DNA from 2 places in the Streptomyces sp. NBC_00224 genome. Region 1 is predicted to be linked to the other one. Evidence: riboswitches for the same ligand, from Rfam matches in the RefSeq annotation. Region 1 holds a riboswitch; the other holds the start of a gene.
What was found. A riboswitch is a leader RNA that binds a small molecule or an ion and turns the genes downstream of it on or off. The one in region 1 is predicted to bind S-adenosylmethionine.

Region 1 (3,368 bases):
CGAGCAGAGCCAGATCGCCAAGCCGACCTCTGAGGAGTACGAGGAGATCACCAGCGGCCACGGCCACCACTGATCCCCTCTCAGCGACACTGCTGTACGCCACACAGCAAAAGGGCCCCGTCCACGCGATGGACGGGGCTCTTCGCTGTTCCCCGGGGCTGGATAGGGTGTTCCCATCCCTATCCGTCGGTGGACCCAGGAGCGGACCATGAACGTTGTGACCCCGGTCGGCGGCGACAGCGTGGCGGCCTACTCCTGGCCGGGCGTACTGGACTCGCTGCTCAGCGGCACCGACCAGAGCGCCGAGGCGACCGCCTGGGCGATGGACTCGATCATGCGCGGCGAGGCGACCGACGCGCAGATCGCCGGGTTCGCGGTGGCGCTGCGGGCCAAGGGCGAGACCGTCACCGAGATCAGCGGCATGGTCCGCGCGATGTACGAGCACGCCAATGTGATCGAGGTGCCCGGCCGGACCGTGGACATCGTCGGCACCGGCGGCGACGGCGCCAAGACCGTCAACATCTCCACCATGTCCTCGATCGTGGTGGCGGGCACCGGCGCCAAGGTCGTCAAGCACGGCAACCGGGCCGCCTCCTCGGCCAGCGGCGCCTCCGACGTCCTGGAGAAGCTCGGCGTCAACCTGGACCTCACGCCCCGGCAGGTCGTCCAGGTCGCCGAGGAGGCGGGCGTCACCTTCTGCTTCGCCGTGAAGTTCCACCCCGCCCTGAGATACGTCGCCGCCGCGCGCCGGGAACTCGGCATCCGCACGACCTTCAACTTCCTCGGTCCGCTCACCAATCCGGCCCGGGTCAAGGCCCAGGCCACCGGGGTCGCGGACGCGCGCATGGCGCCGATCGTGGCCGGGGTGCTCGCCGAGCGCGGCTCCTCCGCGCTGGTGTTCCGCGGCGACGACGGCATGGACGAGCTGACGACCACCGCGACCTCCCGGGTCTGGGTGGTACGGGACGGGGCCGTGCGCGAGGAGTCGTTCGACCCCAGGGACGTGGGCATCGACCTGGTGCCGGTCGAGGCGCTGCGCGGCGCGGACGCCTCGTACAACGCGGACGTCGCCAGGCGGCTGCTCGCCGGCGAGACCGGGCCGGTGCGGGACGCGGTGCTGCTCAACTCGGCGGCGGCGCTCGTCGCGCTCGATCCGGGCGAGGGGAGCCTGGTCGAGCAGATCCGGGCCGGGATCGCCGTGGCGGCCGAGTCGGTGGACTCGGGCGCGGCGCGGCGGGCCCTGGAGCGCTGGGTGGCCGCCAGCAACGCCTGAGGGCCGCCAGGGCCTGGAGCCCGCGAGGTGTGACGCAAGGCGCAGTCCGGCATCCGGACTGCGCCTTGCGCGTACGCGGACGTATGGCAGGATGCTTTCCAAGGTCATGAGTGACAGCGACTACGGCCCCGGCCCGCTGTCCGGCAACCCTCCGTCCGTGGCGGGGTGCCCCGGGTGAAGACCAGGTCGCAGGCAGCGAGGTCTGCGGCAAGCGCGGACCCCTGCGCACTCCCTTCGGAGTGGCGCGCCCCTGGGGTCCTGGTCCTCAAGGGAGCAGTCTCGTGAGCAAGCGAATGCGATAGGGCCTCCGGCCCCTCTTTCTGTACACCTCCGCGGGCTCGTCATGCCCGTGTTCGAGGTCAACCCCCGTGTACCCGGCGCCAGTTGGACTGCCGCCGCCGTTCCGTGGGGCTCCACAGTCATCTCGCCTCGTCCTGCCGGGAGAAACCGCCATGTCCGCATACGCCGTCACGCCCACCGCCACGTCCTCCGCCGCCTCCGACTCCTCCGCCGAACCCTGCTGTGCGGCGCCGCTGCCGGTGCTCGGCCGGGACGTCACCGTGCCGCTGGTCACCGGCGGAGAGGTGACGTACGCGGCCCTCGACTACGCGGCGAGCGCCCCGGCCCTCCAGCGGGTGTGGGACGACGTGGCCGCGTACGCCCCCTACTACGGCAGCGTGCACCGCGGCGCGGGCTACCTCTCGCAGCTGTCCACGGACCTGTTCGAGAACAGCAGGGCGGCGGTGGCGGAGTTCCTGGACTGCCGCGCGGGCGACCAGGTGGTCTTCACCCGCTCGACGACGGACTCGCTCAACCTCCTCGCCCAGGTGATCCCGGCCGGCTGCGAGGTCTTCGTCTTCGAGACCGAGCACCACGCGTCGCTGCTGCCGTGGCGGGACGCGCGGGTGACGTACCTCAACGCGCCGCGTACGCCGCAGCAGGCGGTGGCGACGCTGGAGCGCGCGCTGGCCGACCGCGACCCGTACGGCCCGGCCCTGGTCTGCGTGACCGGCGCCTCCAACGTCACAGGCGAGCTGTGGCCGGTGCGCGAGCTCGCGGCGGCGGCGCACGCGCACGGGGCGCGGATCGTGCTCGACGCGGCGCAGCTGGCGCCCCACCACCCGGTCTCCGTACAGGAGTTGGACGTCGACTGGATCGCCTTCTCGGGCCACAAGCTGTACGCGCCGTTCGGCTCCGGAGTGCTGGCGGGCCGCGCGGACTGGCTGCGGGAGTCCGAGCCGTACCTCGCGGGCGGCGGCGCCTCCCGCAAGGTCGCCCGGCGCGCGGACGGCGGGGTGGACGTCGAGTGGCACACCACGGCCGCCCGCCACGAGGCCGGATCCCCGAACGTGATCGGGGTGTACGCCATCGCCTCCGCCTGCAAGGCGCTGACCGAGGCGGGCTTCGAGGGGCTGGTGGAGCGGGAGAAGCACCTGATCGCGAAGGTGCGGGAGGGGCTGGCGGAGGTCCCGGAGGTCCGCGTCCTCTCCTTGTTCGGCGACGACGCGCCCCGGGTCGGCGTGATCTCGTTCGTGGTGGACGGCTGGAACAGCTCGCACTTCGCGGCGGCGCTGTCGGCGGAGTACGGGATCGGCGTCCGCGACGGTCTGTTCTGCGCGCACCCCCTGGTCCGCACGCTCCTCGGCAGCGAGCCGCAGGAGCCGGGCGAGTGCGGCGCGCCCGAGGCGGAGCCGGGCGAGCTCCCCCAGACTTCGTCCGGGGGGACCCCCACCCTCAACGCGATCCGCGTCAGCTTCGGGGCGGGGACGCCGGACGAGCACGTGGAGCGGTTTGTGGGGGCGGTGCGGGAGTTGGTGCGGGGTGGGGCGAAGTGGACGTACCGCACGGAGGAGGGCCGCTGCGTCCCGGCGGTGTGAGTTGCCCCTCCCCGCCCGTTCCCTTAACCCTCCGGGGGTGGGTGGGGGTGGAGGAGGGTTTCCCGGGGGCTACGCCCCCAGACCCCCGTTTGCGGGGCCTGCGGCCCCTGCACCCCGCTACGGGGCTCCGCCCCGGCCCCCGCTCCTCAAACGCCGGAGGGGCTGAATTTGCCCGGCCCCCGTTCTGCCTTTAGGGGCGCGGGGAACGGCGCGACCAG
Region 2 (3,368 bases), 1.4 Mb from region 1:
TAGTGGACGAAAACATCCGCACCACCGTCGACCGCGATGAAGCCGTACCCCTTCTCCGCGTTGAACCACTTGACGGTGCCCTGAGCCATGCCTAACTCCCCTATTACTGGCCCTTGCACGGGACCGCACTTCGCGGACCCGGGTCAGACCTCCACCCTCCGACAGGAGAGGGTGTGCGCCGGAACGCGTCGACCGCGGCTGAATGTATCTGCCCAACTGCCCTCTGCAACAGGTCAATCGGACGAGAATTCCGGGCAGGGGTGAAGAGCGGAATGCCGCGAAATTCAGCATTCCGGGGCAAGTCGGGCCGGGCAAAGCGCACTTAAGGAGCAATATGCTCGAACACTTTGACTGCTTCTCGACGCCGGTTCGTCGCGTTCTCATATGCATGCGGCACGCGCAACGAAGGGGACTTCCCCACTGTACCGCGCTCAACCACACTGAATTGCCCCCTCCGCTTAGCTTGCGGAGGGGGCAATTCAGGTAACTCAGCGTGGACTACGAACCTATGTTCAGCCTCCGGCGACGGCCGGAATGATCGAGACGCCCGCGCCGTCCGGCGTCGCCGTCTCCAGGCCCTGCTCGAAGCGGACGTCGTCGTCGTTGACGTACACGTTGACGAAGCGGCGCAGCTTGCCCTGGTCGTCCAGGACCCGGGCGGCGATCCCGGTGTGGTTCTTCTCCAGGTCGGCGATGACCTCGGCGAGGGTGGCACCCTCGGCCGCGACCTCGGACTTGCCGCCCGTGTACGTACGGAGAATGGTGGGGATGCGGACGTTGACGCTCATGGTGTTCTGCCTTCCGTCTTCCGAAGCGAGGTAGTCAGCCGGCCAGGCCGGCGTCGCGGAACGCGTCCAGGCTCGGGCGGATGGTCGCGGACGGTCCAGTGGTCGGCGCCACCGCGTCCAGGGTCTTGAGGCCGTCACCCGTGTTGAGGACGACAGTAGTCAGGGTCGGGTCCAGGAGCCCGTTCTCGATGAGCTTCCGTGTGACGCCGACCGTCACGCCGCCCGCCGTCTCGGCGAAGATGCCCTCGGTCCGGGCGAGCAGCTTGATCGCGTCCACGATCTGCTCGTCGTTCACGTCCTCCACCGCGCCGCCGGTGCGCCGGGCGATGTCCAGGACGTACGGGCCGTCCGCCGGGTTGCCGATGGCCAGCGACTTGGCGATGGTGTCCGGCTTCTGCGGCCGTACGACGTCGTGGCCCGCCTTGAAGGCGGTGGAGACCGGAGAGCAGCCCTCCGCCTGAGCACCGAAGATCTTGTACGGCTTGTCCTCGACGAGGCCCAGCTTGATCAGCTCCTGAAGACCCTTGTCGATCTTCGTGAGCTGGGAGCCCGAGGCGATCGGGATGACGATCTGGTCCGGCAGCCGCCAGCCGAGCTGCTCGCAGATCTCGTACGCCAGCGTCTTGGAGCCCTCGCCGTAGTACGGGCGCAGGTTCACGTTCACGAAGCCCCAGCCCTCGCCGAGCGGGTCCCCGATGAGCTCCGAGCAGAAGCGGTTGACGTCGTCGTAGTTGCCCTCGATGCCGACCAGCTCGCCGCCGTACACCGCGGCCATGACGACCTTGCCCTGCTCCAGGTCGTGCGGGATGAACACGCAGGAGCGGAATCCCGCCCGGGCGGCGGCCGCGCCGACCGCGCCCGCGAGGTTGCCGGTGGAGGAGCAGGAGAGCGTGGTGAAGCCGAAGGCGCGGGCGGCCTCGACGGCGATGGCGACGACGCGGTCCTTGAAGGAGTGCGTCGGGTTGCCGGAGTCGTCCTTGACGTAGAGGCCACCGGTGACGCCCAGCTCACGGGCGAGATTGTCGGCCTTGACGAGCTTGGTGAATCCCGGATTCAGGTTCGGCTTTTCAGCCACATTGGCTGGAACAGGCAGCAGGGGCGCATAGCGCCAGATGTTCTCCGGGCCCGCTTCGATACGCTTGCGCAGCGCCTCGGGGTCACCCGTCGGAAGGTCGTACGCGACTTCGAGCGGACCGAAACACAGGGCGCAGGCGAAGATCGGGCCGAGGTCGAACCGCTCGCCGCATTCCCGGCAGGAAAGCGCGACGGCGGGACCGAGGTTCACAGTGTTGGCGGCATTGGCGACGGTGTGCACAGCCATGATGGCGAGGCCCTTTCTCCTCATCTTCCCCATGGCGCATTTCGCCATGAGACGGAATTGGCACCTTCCCCACCGTGACCTCGCGGTCGGCAGGAGGGTTGCCGGGACTTCAACGGGCCGTTCCCTCAGTCCCTCTGGATGAGCGCTGTGGCACTGGGTCCAGGACCCAGGCATTTGTTCGCGCGACGACCCCCGACATGCGACGGTCATCCGCGTTGTTCAAGACTGTAACCGAAGGCCCGGACGGTTGAGATAGTCGTCCGAACCGCGAGATGGATCACACGACGACCGCACAAGGAGGCTTCCGATCGTGCTGGAAGAGGTGGAACGCTGGCTGAGCAGGCGTTCCTGGTCGGCGGCCGACCGCCCGCTGGACGGGATCCTGGCCGCCAAGCGCCGCGGCACCACCACGGTCAGCGTCGTCCTGCCGGCGCTCGACGAGGAGGCCACGGTCGGGCAGATCGTCGCCGCGATCCGGCGTGATCTGATGACCGCCGCCGTACCGCTGGTGGACGAGCTGGTGGTGATCGACTCCGGCTCCACCGACCGTACGGCCGAGGTCGCCGCCGCCGCGGGCGCCCGGGTGGTGCACCGGGACGCGATCCTGCCCCGGATACCGGCCCTGCCCGGCAAGGGCGAGGTCCTGTGGCGCTCCCTGCTGGTCACCACGGGTGACATCGTCTGCTTCATCGACGCGGACCTGAGGGACTTCGACCCCGCCTTCGTCTCCGGGATCGTCGGCCCACTCCTGACCGACCCGGACGTGGACTTCGTCAAGGCGATGTACGACCGGCCGTTCGGCGACGCCCCAGGTCAGGGCGGTCGGGTCACCGAACTCGTGGCCCGGCCCCTGCTCAACCTCCACTGGCCGCAGCTGGCCGGGTTCGTCCAGCCGCTGGGCGGCGAGTACGCGGCCCGGCGCACGCTCCTGGAGCGGCTGCCGTTCCCCGTCGGTTACGGAGTGGAGCTGGGGCTGCTCGTCGACGCGCTGCACACGGTGGGCCTGGACGCGCTGGCCCAGGTCGACGTGGGCGTACGCAAACACCGCCACCAGGACGGCCAGGCCCTCGGCCGGATGGCGGCGGCGATCTACCGCACCGCCCAACTCCGCCTCTCCCGGGCCCACTTGGTGCGCCCGTCCCTGACGCAGTTCGAGCGGGGCGAGGACGGATTCGTCCCGCGTACGTACGCGGTGGACACCGAGGAGCGGCCGCCGATGCGTGAAATCGGCGAGTACGCGGTGCATCGGGCGGCGTAAG

Region 2: another riboswitch for S-adenosylmethionine. It lies ahead of thrC (threonine synthase); the one in region 1 lies ahead of OG965_RS13510 (aminotransferase class V-fold PLP-dependent enzyme).

The regions. Positions count from the first base shown of each region.
Region 1 is NZ_CP108106.1:3,027,792-3,031,159, reverse strand. Features, by position in the region: gene OG965_RS13520 (cytochrome bc complex cytochrome b subunit) at 1-73, shown strand, start outside; gene trpD (anthranilate phosphoribosyltransferase) at 209-1,273, shown strand; SAM riboswitch class IV at 1,376-1,493, shown strand; gene OG965_RS13510 (aminotransferase class V-fold PLP-dependent enzyme) at 1,726-3,150, shown strand.
Region 2 is NZ_CP108106.1:4,464,382-4,467,749, forward strand. Features, by position in the region: gene OG965_RS19710 (cold-shock protein) at 1-89, opposite strand, end outside; gene OG965_RS19715 (MoaD/ThiS family protein) at 513-788, opposite strand; gene thrC (threonine synthase) at 823-2,109, opposite strand; SAM riboswitch class I at 2,127-2,254, opposite strand; gene OG965_RS19725 (glucosyl-3-phosphoglycerate synthase) at 2,420-3,367, shown strand.